DNA from 2 places in the Bacillus sp. SCT118 genome. Region 1 is predicted to be linked to the other one. Evidence: predicted binding sites of a transcription regulator. Region 1 holds the regulator's gene; the other holds the start of a gene.
The links. Region 1 encodes LexA, which represses DNA repair genes until DNA is damaged. Its sites were predicted from a motif close to CGAACATATGTTCG; they were not measured.
Positions count from the first base shown of each region.

Region 1 (7,596 bases):
TGATGGTTTCACCTGGAGCAGATGCACCGAATCGGTCTATGCCGAGAACGTCACCTTCAAGCCCCGTGTATTTGCCCCATCCAAATGATGAGCCCATTTCAATTGCAAGACGTTTTTTCACATCTGCAGGAAGGACTTCGTTTTTGTATTCATCAGATTGTTTCTCAAAACGGTCCATTGAAGGCATGCTGACAACAGAAACATCGATATTTTCTTTTGCCAATTCAGCCTGCGCTTCAATTGCAAGACCTACCTCTGATCCGGAAGCGATGAGAAGAGCGTCAGGTGTTTCGTTTTTAGATTTAGAAACGACATATGCACCTTTTTCTACTCCTGCCAATGCTTCTTCAGATGTTTGATCGATGGTAGGAAGGTTTTGACGTGTAAGCACTAGCGCTGTTGGGTGGTCAGTGCTTTGCACTGCAAGCTTCCATGCTGCTGCTGTCTCATTGCCGTCTGCTGGACGGATCAAAGAAAGGTTAGGCATCGCACGGAGTGAAGCAAGCTGTTCAACAGGCTCGTGCGTCGGACCGTCTTCACCTACCGCAATACTGTCATGTGTGAAGACATATGTCACAGGAAGGCCCATTAACGCTGCAAGGCGAACCGCAGGACGGAGGTAATCAGAGAAGACAAAGAAAGTTCCGCCGAATACACGAAGACCGCCATGAAGCGCCATACCGTTTAAGGCTGCACCCATCGCAAATTCACGTACACCAAACCAGAAGTTTTTGCCTGAGTAATCAACCGCTGTAAAATCACCGGCATTTTTAATAGTCGTTTTGTTCGATCCCGCTAGGTCAGCAGAACCTCCGACAAAGAAAGGAATTTTTTTCGCAAGTCCGTTGAGAACTTCACCGGAAGATGCACGGGATGCCAGGCTGCTTCCTTTTTCATACACAGGAACCTCTTGATCCCAGTCCTTCGGAAGCTCTCCTTTGATTGCCAGTTCAAGCTGTTCAGCAAGTTCAGGATAAACTTCTTTATATTTAGCGAATTGAGCATTCCATTCTTGTTCTTTTTTCTCACCTGATTCTTTAACAGCTGCAGCGAAATGCTCATAAACTTCTGACGGAACGTAGAAGTCTTCTTCATACGTCCACGCGTAAGCTTCTTTTGTTAATTTGCTTTCCTCTTTACCAAGCGGCGCACCGTGAACACCGGATGTACCGGCACGGTTAGGTGAACCGAATCCGATTGTCGTTTTCACTTCAATTAATGTAGGTTTCTTTTCATTTTGGCGTGCTTTTTCGATAGCCGCTGTTAATTCTTCAATATTGTTTCCATCCTCAACATAAAGAACTTCCCAATTCATTGCTTCAAAACGCTGTTTCACGTTTTCAGAGAATGAACGGTCGAGGTCTCCATCAAGAGAGATGTCATTAGAATCGTATAGTACGATCAGACGGCCAAGCTGAAGATGGCCTGCGAGTGAAGCGGCTTCAGAAGAAATACCTTCCATTAAATCACCATCACCGCAAATACTGTATGTATAATGATCGACTACGTTAAATGAATCGCGGTTGTATGTTTCCGCTAAATGGCGTTCAGCAATTGCCATACCGACTGCCATGGCAATTCCTTGACCAAGCGGTCCTGTTGTAGCATCAACACCGGCAGTATGTCCGAATTCCGGGTGTCCAGGTGTTTTGCTGCCCCACTGGCGGAATCCCTTAAGATCTTCAATACTAAGATCAAACCCGCTTAAATGAAGCATGCTGTATAATAGTGCTGACCCGTGTCCAGCAGATAAAACAAAACGGTCACGGTTAAACCAGCCAGGGTTTGCCGGACTTACGTTCATAAATTTTGTCCACAGCGTGTATGCCATTGGAGCGGCTCCCATCGGCATCCCTGGGTGACCAGAATTTGCTTTTTCAATAGCGTCTATTGACAGTGTGCGAATGGTAGCAACTGATTTCTTTTCAATTGTATCCATAAAAATCCCCTTCCTTATGTGTTGTACCCTTACATCATAAATGTCTGACGACTTTTTCTCAACTGTTTCAGCTTAAATTTGAGAGAAACTTGTTGAATTTTGTCACATAAGAGTTTTGATTATAGTATATGCAAAAGAGGAATACGATATTGCCGTATTCCTCTTATATTAGTGAAGTTTGTTATTTCTTTGTTCTCTTTTTAGCTTTTCCGGTGTTACATCATTGCCTTCTGGGTCAATGATTTTCACACTTTTTAACGTGTTCTTCATAGAAGAACGAAAACCTTTCAAGTACTCTTGACGGAGCTTTTGCTGTTCGGCTTTTTCTTCTTCTGTAATAACGCCAGCTTTAGCTTTGGCAGCAAGCTCATTAATTCTGGCAATTTTCGCGTTTGAAATCATGTTAAACTCCTTTATTGCATTTTGTCTATATAGTACTAGATCAAAAAAAGTTTTACAACTGATTCACTCTGCTGTCTCTTCATTCTCTATGTATTCCTGAAAACGCCGGTGAACGGTTGCTTTAGAGACATCATAGCCAAACCCTCTTAGGGTAGCCGCGATTTCAGCAAACGTCAGTTTATTCGCTCTTAGGCGGACGATCTCAGAGATTGGCACCTCTATTTTTTCTTTTCCACTGTTCTCATGTTGGTTTTTTAAGTTTTTTTGCGGTTTAAAACCGTTTTTTACTGCACGCTTCATTCCCCGTCTGATTTTCATGTTGTGAATCTTTCGCTGATACTCTTCCACAATGCTGACGATTTCCAAGACCATTGAGTCAGCCTCCGATAACTCCAGTTCACCTCTGTGAGCCGTTGTATAGACTTTCACACCTTCTCTGTAAATACAATGAAGCAGTGCGATTTTTGCGTTTCCCCGCCCGAGCCTTGTCTCGTCTTGAACCAAAATGACATCAATTCCAGCGTTCTTAATCTCATCAAGCAGCTCAAATACACCATCCCGATCCATTTCATATCCGCTGGCTTTTTCTGAAATCACTTTGACCACTTCCATGCCGTTCTCCGCTGCAATGGCCGTAAGCTCCTCCTCCTGCCGCTTTAATGACGTTTCCTGCTGTTCTTTATTTGTGCTTACACGGGCATAAATGAGTGCTTTCATTTTATCTCTCTTTCCTCTCTATCTTACAGTTGCCAATTCATATGCATCCTGATGCTTCTTTTTCAATGGGATCACTAACTCATCACCCGGCTGGATATCAGATGTCTGTAGTTGATTTTTATCAGCTACCCATTCAATAAAATCATTTTTGTTTATCTTTTTTGTATCTGCTACCTGATCAGCAATTGACCAAAGTGTGTCGCCTTGCTGGACTTCTATTTTAACATACTGATTAAGCTCCTGGCCGCTGCTTGTATATGACAGCATAAGGATAACCGCGCTCAAAATCACTGTGAACAGACCGACAAAAATAATAGATTCTTTACTCATGATCATAACCCCCAACAGGAATGTTTGTTCGCATTTTTATAATTTCAGTATATACGAACAAACGTTTCTGTCAATTGTTTTTTCGAACCTATGTTTGTACTGTAAGGAAAATCATGCTATAATCTTCTTAAAATCGACGTTTTGAGGTGCGAAAAATGACGAAGCTATCAAAAAGGCAACTTGATATCCTCCGTTTTATTAAAGCAGAGGTTAAATCAAAAGGATATCCGCCTTCCGTTAGAGAGATCGGAGAGGCTGTCGGGCTTGCGTCCAGCTCTACTGTCCACGGCCATTTGGCCCGCTTGGAAACAAAAGGACTGATCAGACGGGATCCGACAAAACCAAGAGCAATAGAAATTCTTGATGAAGAAGTAGACATTCCGCAAAGCCAGGTCGTTAATGTACCGGTCATCGGGAAAGTCACGGCGGGATCTCCTATTACAGCAGTAGAAAATATTGAAGAATATTTTCCGCTCCCTGACCGCATGGTTCCTCCAGACGAGCATGTATTTATGCTGGAGATTATGGGAGACAGTATGATAGATGCCGGTATTCTCGATAAGGACTATGTCATCGTTAAACAGCAAAACACAGCGAACAATGGGGAAATTGTAGTTGCGATGACAGAAGATGATGAAGCAACTGTAAAACGATTCTATAAAGAGGATACCCACATTCGCTTGCAGCCTGAGAACCCAACGATGGAACCTATCATTTTGCAGAATGTCAGCATTCTAGGGAAAGTGATTGGCGTGTTCAGAACCGTCCATTAATCTATTGATCTATCAGATGCATGAAATAACCCCCTCTTCCTTTACGGAGAGGGGGTTTGTTGTTCAAAAAAAGCAGGCTCGCCCTGACTTTTGGGTGCGAGCCTGAATAGGAGGAAAAAGAACATCATGTTTACACCATAATTATCCACCAAAAGATTGTTGAAGTCAAGAAATTTTCTTTCCTTCAGGAAACTTTTATCAAAATATGAACGTTTAGAATATTAGACGCTATCTTCTTAAAAACGTTTCATTTTTTAGGTCGTGGAAGGATGCGGTTTCATATTTATTAAGGGGCGAGGCAATTGAAATATAATGAAAATTTAGTACACAGTTTAATTAGTTCATATTTCTGTTAAAACAGCTCGCTTTCTTCATATAAAATGTAATGTGTATTTCAATTTCACCTTCACCCAATCACTTGTGCAGTTCAAAAGATATGGCATCGTTGAACAAGTCGGGTAGAAACCTTCCCCAAACATAAAGTCTCCCCCAACACCCTTCTTTCAATTTAACCTTATATGAAATATGGTTGTGATATCAAAAGGCCGTTTCATCATAAAAGTGCATATGCGTTTTTTCTTGTTTGTAATATCGAAGCCTGTCTTGAAGGGTTCCGGTATGAAATTCAAATTTGTGGCCGTCAGGGTCGGTAAAATAAATTGATTTTCGATCGCGTTCATCTCGTTCTCTGCCAGGCAAAATATTGACATGTTGTCTTTTTAATTTAGCTGACACCTCCTCAAATTCATGATCTTCAATTGTAAAAGCAATATGGGTATAAGAAAGCTTAATGTCATTTCTCGGGATGTCTGGTTCTTCATTAAGAGCTAGCCAGATGCCGTTCATATCAAAATATGCAGTTGTTCTTCCCTTTACCAATAGCTTTGCACCAAACACTTTTTGATAAAAATCAATCGATGTATCCAAATGCGAAACTGAAAATAGCAAGTGATTGATTCCTTTTATCTCCACAAATCATTCCCCCCTTGAAAGCTGATCATCCACATATACGACTTTTTCATAAGAAAGTTTCATACAGCTGAAAAAAATACCAGTGTAAACAAAAACGGACTGTTTAAAATAGTAACATGACATTATGAATGGTTTTGAATTGCATTATTTATCACTTGTTTACGCCCAAGAATTTCCTTCAAAAAATAACAATTTAGGTGGTCAAATGAAACATATCATTGCGCTTGCTTCAAAGATTGCTTTCACTCTCGCCCTTTTATATGTGATTTTGGACAGAGTCTATCACGCATCCTTTTTAAGTGTGATGTTTATTGCACTTTTCTTAGGTTTTGTTTCTTATCTTTCTGGTGACATGCTCGTCTTACCCAGAACAAACAATATTACAGCTTCATTGGCTGACTTTGGCCTTTCATTCGTTATTCTTTGGGTATTTGTTTTAACCCAAACAAGAAACGATTTCTCACCATTTGGAGCAGCTCTCCTTTCTGCTGCCTGTCTTACTGTTTTTGAATACTTTTTTCATCGGTATTTACTGAAAAATGTACTTGATGAAAATTTCCGAAATGAACTGTCAGCGAGAGATAACACGTTGCAGTATCAAACGGAAGCCGCGGACGAGCTGTTTCCCGAAACGAATGAGAAGCATAAAGAATAGGAGGCTGTCTTATCGCCTCCTATTTTTCAGTAGCTATTTTTGAGAAAACGGAACATTACTTCTGTAAACTCATAAAACCTCTCATTTTGAGTAACAGCTCTGCTTTTTAAAGAAAAGATGCCGAACAAAGACTTTCGAAAGCCAGTGCTCATTTCTATCTGGATACTTAAACCTGTTTTTGATTTATTTGCAATGTTATTCGGACTAACGCCCGCATGTGGATGGTCCGTATTGAGCAATACAGCAGGAAAACCGGCATGCTGCAATTTCTCAACTAAATCCGCCGCTCTTACGCGATCTGTACCGCCGACTTCGATCTGCTGATCTTCTTCTGCGTACCCGTGTAATGAAATGACATATTCATGGTTTCCCGTCATTTTAAGGGCCCGAGGTTCATCAAAGTGCGTGCTCGTAATGTGCAGGACTGAGTTTCCTGCCGATTTTAAGCCTTCAAATAAATACATCGAGTACTCTTTGCTGAGCTCTCTCGCTACTTCACTTGTCCCGCCTTCAATACCTCCTCCGTGAATAGCTAAAACAAGAACAGGGCTTCCGGTTTCTTTCGTAACAACGTCGTAATCAGAAGGATCTTCATTGTTTTTTAATTCCTCAAAATTCTGATATACATCTTCAGCATAAATTGAAGAAATCGGAGTAAATACCATAAAAATTAACAATAATTTTACAATTTTAATAGTTGATGGAAAACGTTTGGCTATGTTACAATCAACATGCTTCAAGGAATGGAGCAAACGGCGGAGCAGGGATACTTTGGCCGGTTTCATCTACTCCGCCTCTAAGTCCAAATCAACAGGATGTAGGTCTCTTTGAGGCTTTAGCACGAATTCTCTCGTCCTCCTTGTTAAATTTTTGTTAAATTCACAATATTATATACCATTAGCCCGGGCGCTGTTCTTCTCATTTTTGAATTTATGAAAAGTAAGCTGGCACCACCTCCCCCATTTCCATACAAAACAAAAATGCACCTGCCCTTTGGCCTGCGCATTTTTTATTTTCTCTTCATTTTTCGTTTTTTTGCTTGATTTAATTTCATGATGTTTTTTTCAATTTTTCTTATGTTTCGCCTTTGCGGGATTGTTTTCATTTCATAATAAACAGAAATAAACCCGCTTAATGTCACTGCTGCAATATAAAGGACGCGCTGTTTGATCATCCGGTCAGCGTGTCCATGATCATTCGCTTCTTTTTCCAGCCTTTCGATCACAGTTTTATCAAACAGCTGATCGACATACACTTGTTTCATTCCCACTGCAAACCCAGCAGCCAGCCAAAGAATCAGAAATAAACTGATATAAAACACCATAAACCCTTCCTTTCCTGTCTTGATGCGGCGCAGAATTTTAAAACAGTTCATCTATTACAACTGGCAGACGAAGCTTCTTCTTTGTATTAGGTTCTTTCAATAGGCTGGTTAATATGTGTAATGCTGTAATGAACAGTTAGAAATTTTATTCCGAACAGCCACATATGATGAACAGCGGTTAATTTGTTGTCATGTGCAGCTTCTATCAGAAAGGTTTCAGATAAAGGAAGCGGACAAGTTCCCGCTCTTGTTTGCAGATAAATCCCCTCATCCCCCGCTCTGCTTTTTCTCCGCCTGCTTGTTAAAACCAGCTTCTCCTGATGATGATATGGTTTTAAAATACCTGTCATGCTGCTGAATGGAAGCGGTAAAGAAATATTCATATACCCCTCTCCATTTGAGCGATACACTGAATAAAGAGCGGTAAAAATGGTTTCGTTTTTTTCATTTGTTCTAATCCAGGCACGAACTCTTTCCCTTCCGT
Region 1 is NZ_CP191225.1:2,140,091-2,147,686, forward strand. Features, by position in the region: gene tkt (transketolase) at 1-1,939, opposite strand, end outside; gene ACQVGT_RS11110 (DUF896 domain-containing protein) at 2,108-2,341, opposite strand; gene ACQVGT_RS11115 (YneB family resolvase-like protein) at 2,405-3,058, opposite strand; gene yneA (cell division suppressor protein YneA) at 3,077-3,394, opposite strand; gene lexA (transcriptional repressor LexA) at 3,544-4,161, shown strand; partial or broken gene ACQVGT_RS11130 (hypothetical protein) at 4,533-4,790, opposite strand; gene fosB (metallothiol transferase FosB) at 4,699-5,133, opposite strand; gene ACQVGT_RS11140 (YndM family protein) at 5,339-5,788, shown strand; gene pghL (gamma-polyglutamate hydrolase PghL) at 5,815-6,573, opposite strand; gene ACQVGT_RS11150 (hypothetical protein) at 6,798-7,112, opposite strand; gene ACQVGT_RS11155 (YndJ family protein) at 7,199-7,596, opposite strand, start outside.

Region 2 (7,596 bases), 800 kb from region 1:
CTCTTATATAAGTAACCCAATACTTCAATTGGGTGGTACATTTTTGATTGGCCTAAGTATAGCAGGCATATTTCCCATTGCTTTAACACTAGCATCAATCATTATTCAGAAGTACGTTGACGAAGTTACAAGTTTATTTATTGCTTCGGCAAGTTTCGGAGGAGCGATCATCTCTTTCTTAATTGGATGGAGTTTAAATCAGGATACGATCTTATTAACCATGGGAATATTTACAACTATGGCGGTCATTCTAGTAGGTATTTCTGTAAAGATTAGGAGAACTAAAACAGAAGACCCTATTTCACTTGAAAACAAAGCATCAAAAACACAGTAAAAAACGTATAAAATAAAGATACTAATAGACATATCGTATAAGCAGTGCAAATTCCTGAACATCTTGAATTTCATTCTTCAAGAGGAAATCTGATTTACGTTACAGCCTTGAACAAGATAGAAAAAAGCGAAAAACACGCACCGCAGTGCGTGTTTTTTATTTAAAAATGCTCGGGAGACCCCCTTCAATTTCTTCTGACGACGGATACCATTTTGTCACCAGATCCCGAAACAGCCGTTCCGCAAAAAGAATCTCTTCCTCGGTATAGCGGTCAAAAAATGACAGAAAACGCTGTTCAGCCTTCTGATGATAATATTTGTGCAAACTGTGCAGCTTTTTTCCAGCAGGCGTCAATCGGAAGTAGACCTCCTTTTTATTATCGCTGAGCTGTGTTCTGTGAAGGAACCCTGCGCCGAGCAATTTTGTGCTGATGCGTGATACAGTCGCTTTTGTCGTATTCATTTTTTCTGCTATCGACGTGACATTAATTGGTTCATTGTCCCCGACACAAGATAGAACATGAATTTCTGTCATCGTCAATTGAGATTTACTCCCGTGCTCTACATCCAGCTTCCTCAATTCGTCAGATAAAAAGGCTTTAATAAGCCCCTCCCATTTCTCCTGCTGATGAATGAGCTCCGCATACAATTCAAAAAGATTGCGTTTTGTATGATCTGTGTTCATCGGGTTTTCCATCCTTTTTCATTCGATTGTTTCTTCTATCATACCGTTTTGTTACAGATGAAACAATCGAATTGAATTATACTCGGCTGGTGACGGAAAACCAGCGGCTGATCCCTTTTTGAATCACCTCGGCACAATCGGGCGCTGATGCATCCACCGCCCAGGCAACATGTCCATCGGGACGAATCAATATGGTATGCACATCCCGCAACTTTTCATTCGGTTCTGCAAGCGAGGCGGTTACCGTACGTAAGCCTTTCACTTCGATATGATCATCAGCTTCCTGCCTCAATGACAGCAAAACGAATGTCCCGTTTTGGAGAAAGCTGTACAGCCGTTCCGAATTGCCGTCGGAAAGAATCAGCTCCATGTCAGGGAGCCTTGCCCCGTTCAAACGATTCGGCGGCATGGTACGATCAGCTTCATATCTGACATCGAGTGCAGAAATTTGCCCTGCTACATATCGATTCACATCAGGGAAGGCCAGCAGCTCCGACATCATGCTTCGCAAATGGAGGCCTGCTTGACTGAAATCGATCAGCTTTGTCTGTGCCTCTGTGTTTCTGAGGAGCCCTTCAGCTGCCGGATGCCGCTCGTCATGGTAGCTGTCCAAAAGCCAAGAAGGCGCAGAGCCTTTGATGGCCGCCGCCAGTTTCCACCCGAGGTTCATTGCATCCTGAAGGCCGACATTCAGTCCTTGCCCGCCCGCCGGAAAATGAATATGCGCGGCATCACCCGCAAGAAAGATTCTGCCGTCCCGATACCGTTTCGCTTGGCGCGCGGCGTTCCCGAACCGCGACATCCACGAAGGGTCGCTTAAACCAAAGTCAGTTCCGCAAATTCGCAGGAGGTCAGCTTTCAGCTCTTCCTCAGTCACAGGCACATCTTTCGGCGTTTGCGTGCGATAAGGGCTGATCACAACGACACGATATCGGTCTGAAGATAACGGAACAATCATAACACCGCCCTCTTTTGTGCAAAGGGACAGCACGCCTGACGGCGGCGGAGAAAGGAGCACCACATCCCCAAGCGCAGCGGTGACAGTGCTGTCTGTTCCCGGAAACTCAATTTTCGCCTGTTTCCGGACGGTACTTCCGGCGCCGTCTGCCCCAACGGCAAACTTGCTTGTGATCGTCCGTACACTGCCGTCCCGATCCTTAAAGATCGTTTGGACCGTTTCCCCGTTTTGCGTAACCGCCAGCGCCTCGGCACCCCGAAACACCTCTGTTCCCAGGCTTCGTGCATGATCTTCAAGAAGCTTTTCTGTTTTTGACTGCGGGAGCAAAAGCGTGTAAGGACAGCTCGTATCCAAGCCTGAAAAATCCAGACGGGTATCCAGCATTGAAAAATGTCCGGAAGGTATCTTGCTTCCCTTGGATACGAACCGCTCTAAAATCCCTCTCATCTCAAGGAGCTCCAGCGTTCGGGGGTGCAGCGTCAACGCCTTGGAATGCGGAACAGGTTTTTCAAGCCGTTCAATCACACATGTTCCCACTCCGGCCATCGCAAGCTCAGAAGCCAGCATAAATCCAACCGGCCCTCCTCCTATAATCACTGCTTCATATTTCATCATCATTCACCACTCCTTTTGTTTCATACAAAACGAACAAAATCTAATAAAAACAACTCATAATCAAAAAACAACCGTTTTTTTTGTTACGCGCGTAACAATATTGATTATAGCTCCTTACAAATTTTTCTTCAACACATTTTTCCAAACGGCATACAAAAAGACGCCTCTTCCATTAGCGTCTTTTTATTCGGCATCAGAAATCACACCGACAATATTTTTTTCTCTTATCGGACCAAAATGCCGGCTGTCGAAGCTGTATATGCGATTATCTCCAACGACAAAATATTTTCCTTTCGGCACCTTGCTTGTTCCCGTCACATCTTTCAAAGAAAAATCACCCGTTACATGGCTGCCGGCAGAAACAGATTTCAAATGCTTCAAAAATGGCTCAGCAACCTGCTTTCCGTTCACATACAGCTGATCATCTTTATATTTGATCGTTTCACCGGGCAAGCCGATTACCCGTTTAATCAGCACTTTATGATCAGGGCCTTTAAAAAGGACGATGTCAAAACGATGGATGGTTTTAAATCGATGCGAAAATTTATTGACCAACAATTCGTTTCCTTCCTGGAAGGTCGGATTCATACTGACGCCTTCTACCTTGTAATCAATAAAGACAGCATTTTTAACCTGGATGGCGAGAACAACGGACACTACACCGGCAAGAAACCAAAACCGTTTTTTCATGTTACTGTCTCCCTCCATCATGCTCACGCTGACTGGCTCTTACATGCAGATACCGCTCCACCTTTTTGCCGACATACCATAAGACAGTGATCACCAATACGGCGATGACCGTTCGAATCGGCTGGGTAATCAGCGCGTGCAGATCATATCCGATGAAGCTGATCATAAAAATCATGACAAGCTTCCCCGAGGCTGCCGCCAAAATAAACGGCCGCGTTCCGATCCTTGACAAACCGGCAACAACATTCACCGCGGCTGACGGTGTAAATGGAAAACAAAGCAGAAGAAACATGGGACCGAAGCCGTGTCTTTCCACCCATAACATCAGCTTTCTTACAGACGGATGACTGCGGATAAATCCAAGCAATTTTCTCTGTCCGTATTGACGGACAATCAAAAATACGAGAATGGAACCAGCAGTTGATCCCGCCCAAGACAGGATGAATCCTTCCCACAAGCCAAACGAGTTCGTATTCGCCACCACAAACACGATCAGCGGCAAAAACGGGAGAAATGCTTCAATTAAAGGCAGCAGCACAGCTATGAGCGGACCGAAAGCCCTATAGCTTTGAAATAATTCAGTTAAATGTTCTTGTGTCAAATAGGATAAAAAATGCTCCAACATTTATACTCCTTACCGGGTTTGTCTATCCTTATTCTACACATTATCAGCAGAAAACTAAAAAGTTTTGGTGATTTTTTCTGTCTTGAAACATTTCACCAGCCGATATAGAATACAAATAGAACAAACGTTCCCTTAGAAAGAAGGAGTCAATATGCCAAATCTGCAGGAAGAAATATACGATTTAATTGAACGGGCTCTCTTTTTGCCCATGGCCATTACGATTTTTAACCGTGATCTCGCCGAAATTGAAGAAAGCACATTAAAATTGAAGCATCCTTATAAACAGCTTATCAGCGAATCATTAAAAATAGCACAAAAGGATTTGATTGAGGTCAGAAAAGAACTGAGGAAAAGAAAAATTGCAATCCGCGAGACGGAACGCGATGAAGCCTTTACGCTCTATACATTTGTCATCGACGGTTATGAAGAAAACCATCGCTATTTTAATCCGCGAATCCGTGAGCAGGTCAGCGAATTATTAACATACTATCTATTTGCCCCGGACAGACTCCGAGCCTTTTGAATCATACTGCCCGTTCCCTCTTCGGGCGATTCAGATCATTAATTTCAGACAATTCACACTATACAAACAAAATAAATTTATTTATAATTCGAACCACAGCCTTTCACCCTAAAAAGTGACATGTGCTGCCATATCTGCGACATCATTTTCAGTACGCTTGGGCTTGTACACCCCAATCCTAAATAGAAGGAGGATTCTATGAAACTGATTCACGTTCTTGCCGCTTTGCCCTTTATCGGAATCTTACTCGGCATCCCTTTTGCAAATAAGGTGACCCCCTATGTGTTCGGCATGCCGTTTATTCTTGCCTATATTGTGATGTGGGCTCTTTTGACCTCTGCGCTGATGGCGATTGTGTATGTCCTCGACAAGGAAAATAAAAAGGAGGAAGCAGAATGAATGCAGCACTCATCATCATTTTCGGTGTCCTGCTCTTGAGTATTTTTCTCGGTATACGCGCCCAAAAAGGAAAAGACATGAACCTGGAGCAGTGGACGGTCGGAGGGCGCGGCTTCGGAACTGTTTTCGTCTTCCTTTTGATGGCAGGCGAAATTTATACTACTTTTACGTTTCTCGGCGGCAGCGGCTGGGCCTACGGAAAAGGCGGTCCAGCCTTTTATATCATCGCCTACGGATGTCTGGCCTACATCCTTTCTTACTGGCTTCTTCCGGCAGTTTGGACGTACGCGAAACAGCATAAACTGATGTCGCAGTCTGATTTTTTCACAAAAAAATACAACAGTCCGCTGCTCGGCATTCTCGTTTCACTGGTCGGCATCGCCGCACTCATTCCCTATCTTGTACTGCAGCTGAAAGGCCTCGGGCTGATTGTATCGGAAACCTCGTACGGCAAAATCACCCCGACCGCCGCCATCTGGATCGGCGCTGTTTCCATCACGGTTTATGTTATGGTTTCAGGCATTCACGGGTCTGCCTGGATATCGGTTGTGAAGGACATCATGATTCTGGTTGTCGTTCTGTTTTTAGGTGTGTATTTGCCAATTCATTACTACGGCGGATTTCAAGACATGTTTCAGCAGATTGAAACGGCAAAGCCTGGCTTTCTTACGCTCCCCGAATCGGGACAAAGTGTGGCCTGGTTCAGTTCAACCGTACTCTTGACAGCGCTCGGGTTTTACATGTGGCCTCACACCTTTTCCGCCTCGTATTCAGCTGAAAATCCAAAAGTCTTTCGCAAAAACGCCATCATCATGCCTTTGTACCAGCTGGTCCTGCTCTTCGTCCTTTTCGTTGGCTTTGCGGCTATCCTGCAAGTTCCAGATCTGAAAGGCGCAGACGGGGATCTGTCGCTTTTGAGACTGTCTCTGCAAACATTTGACCCTTGGTTTGTCGGAATTATCGGTGCTGCCGGACTGCTGACAGCACTTGTGCCAGGGTCTATGATCTTAATGTCCGCCTCCACGCTGTTTGCAAAAAATGTGTACAAGGTAATCGCGCCCCGCACGACAGAACTGCAAGTATCGGCGCTTGCTAAGTTTTTAGTGCCGGTGATTGCGCTGATTTCGGTGTATTTTACCTTCAAAGGCGGGAATACCATCGTTACGTTGCTTTTGATGGGCTACAGCCTTGTCACACAGCTATTCCCCGCCCTTTTGTTCAGCCTGTTCAAGCATAATATGGTGACAAAGCAAGGAGCCTTCGCCGGCATTATTGCAGGTGTCGGAGCAGTTACTTATATTACAATGACGGAAACGACCATCGGCACTTTATTTCCGGCGCTGCCGCAAGCCGCAAAAGACTTGAATGTAGGCATCGTCGCCCTGCTTTTGAATATCACGGTCATGATGGCAGTCAGCCTTATGACAAGGAAGGCGAAAAGCGCTGCGGCCGATCAGGCAGCTTAAGCAATAGAAAAAGCAATCTGGACACCAGATTGCTTTTTCTTATTTACCGTTCACAGGCGATAAGATCTTTATCGCGGTCTTTCTTTTTATTGGCATCATAAAGGTCCTTAGAGACGTAAGGCTTGTACTTTGTTTTTCCGCCTTTGTTTTTCGCCTTCGAAGTGCGGGCCACTCCGCCTTTGTATACTTTGTTTAACTCCTTGCAGTTCTTATAAACCTTCACCTTTGTTTTGGCTTCCGCCACATGGTCAGCTCCGTATGAAAAACCGAAAACGAGACCGAGTGACAGCAAAATCGCCGCCGCTTTTTTCATGACGATTCACTCTCCCAATACCCAATATTTAGTTGATTTATAGCTCGAATTTATCATAATTCATATAGTCTTATTTGACAAGATAAATATGGAAGAAGGCTTTGTTTTTTCTTGTTTTCTTTGGTCCTTCAGTGTTCAAACTGCCAACACATGTTTTTCTGCTTATGCTCAGGGGTACACATACGAATGTACACCAAACAGAAAAGGAGCGTTGCTGATGTCTGATTCAAATCTTACGAATCCTATAAAAGCATTTTTTCATGATGAATTTCCCGAACAATATCAAGAACCGCCAGGCCTGCAAAAGAACATGAAGCCTGTCCCTGATTGCGGAGAAAAAAGCTACAAAGGATCAGGTAAACTAACGGGTCGAAAAGCGCTTGTCACGGGCGGCGATTCCGGTATCGGCCGCGCTGCCGCGATTGCTTACGCCAGAGAAGGTGCCGATGTGGCCATTAACTACTTGCCCGAGGAACAGCCAGATGCTGAAGAGGTAAAAGAACTGATTGAAGCAGAAGGCCGAAAAGCAGTGCTGATCCCCGGAGATTTGAGCGACGAATCCTTTTGCCAAGATCTAGTCAAACAGTCGCATCACGAACTCGGCGGACTTGATGTGCTAGCGCTCGTTGCAGGCAAACAGCAAGCGGTCGAAAACATCGAAGATCTGCCTACTGAACAAATCTATAAAACATTTGAAGTGAACGTCTTTTCCCTTTACTGGGTTGTAAAAGCGGCGCTTCCGTATTTGCCGGAGGGAGCTTCAATTATCACAACTACCTCAGTTGAAGGCTATAATCCAAGCCCGATGCTGTTAGATTACGCAGCAACGAAAAACGCCATTATCGGCTTTACCGTCGGACTGGGAAAACAGCTTGCTTCCAAAGGCATCAGAGTAAATTCAGTTGCGCCCGGACCAATTTGGACACCGCTGCAAATTTCCGGCGGACAGCCGACGGAAAACATCCCGAAATTCGGACAAGGCACGCCGC
Region 2 is NZ_CP191225.1:2,938,891-2,946,486, forward strand. Features, by position in the region: gene glcP (glucose/mannose transporter GlcP) at 1-334, shown strand, start outside; gene ACQVGT_RS15040 (MarR family transcriptional regulator) at 491-1,018, opposite strand; gene ACQVGT_RS15045 (monooxygenase) at 1,095-2,594, opposite strand; gene lepB (signal peptidase I) at 2,775-3,281, opposite strand; gene ACQVGT_RS15055 (TVP38/TMEM64 family protein) at 3,283-3,906, opposite strand; gene ACQVGT_RS15060 (YhjD family protein) at 4,058-4,429, shown strand; gene ACQVGT_RS15065 (DUF3311 domain-containing protein) at 4,628-4,828, shown strand; gene ACQVGT_RS15070 (sodium:solute symporter family protein) at 4,825-6,294, shown strand; gene ACQVGT_RS15075 (excalibur calcium-binding domain-containing protein) at 6,338-6,607, opposite strand; gene ACQVGT_RS15080 (SDR family oxidoreductase) at 6,825-7,596, shown strand, end outside.
Region 2: the regulator LexA is predicted to act here: its motif matches at 4,024-4,037, upstream of ACQVGT_RS15060 (YhjD family protein).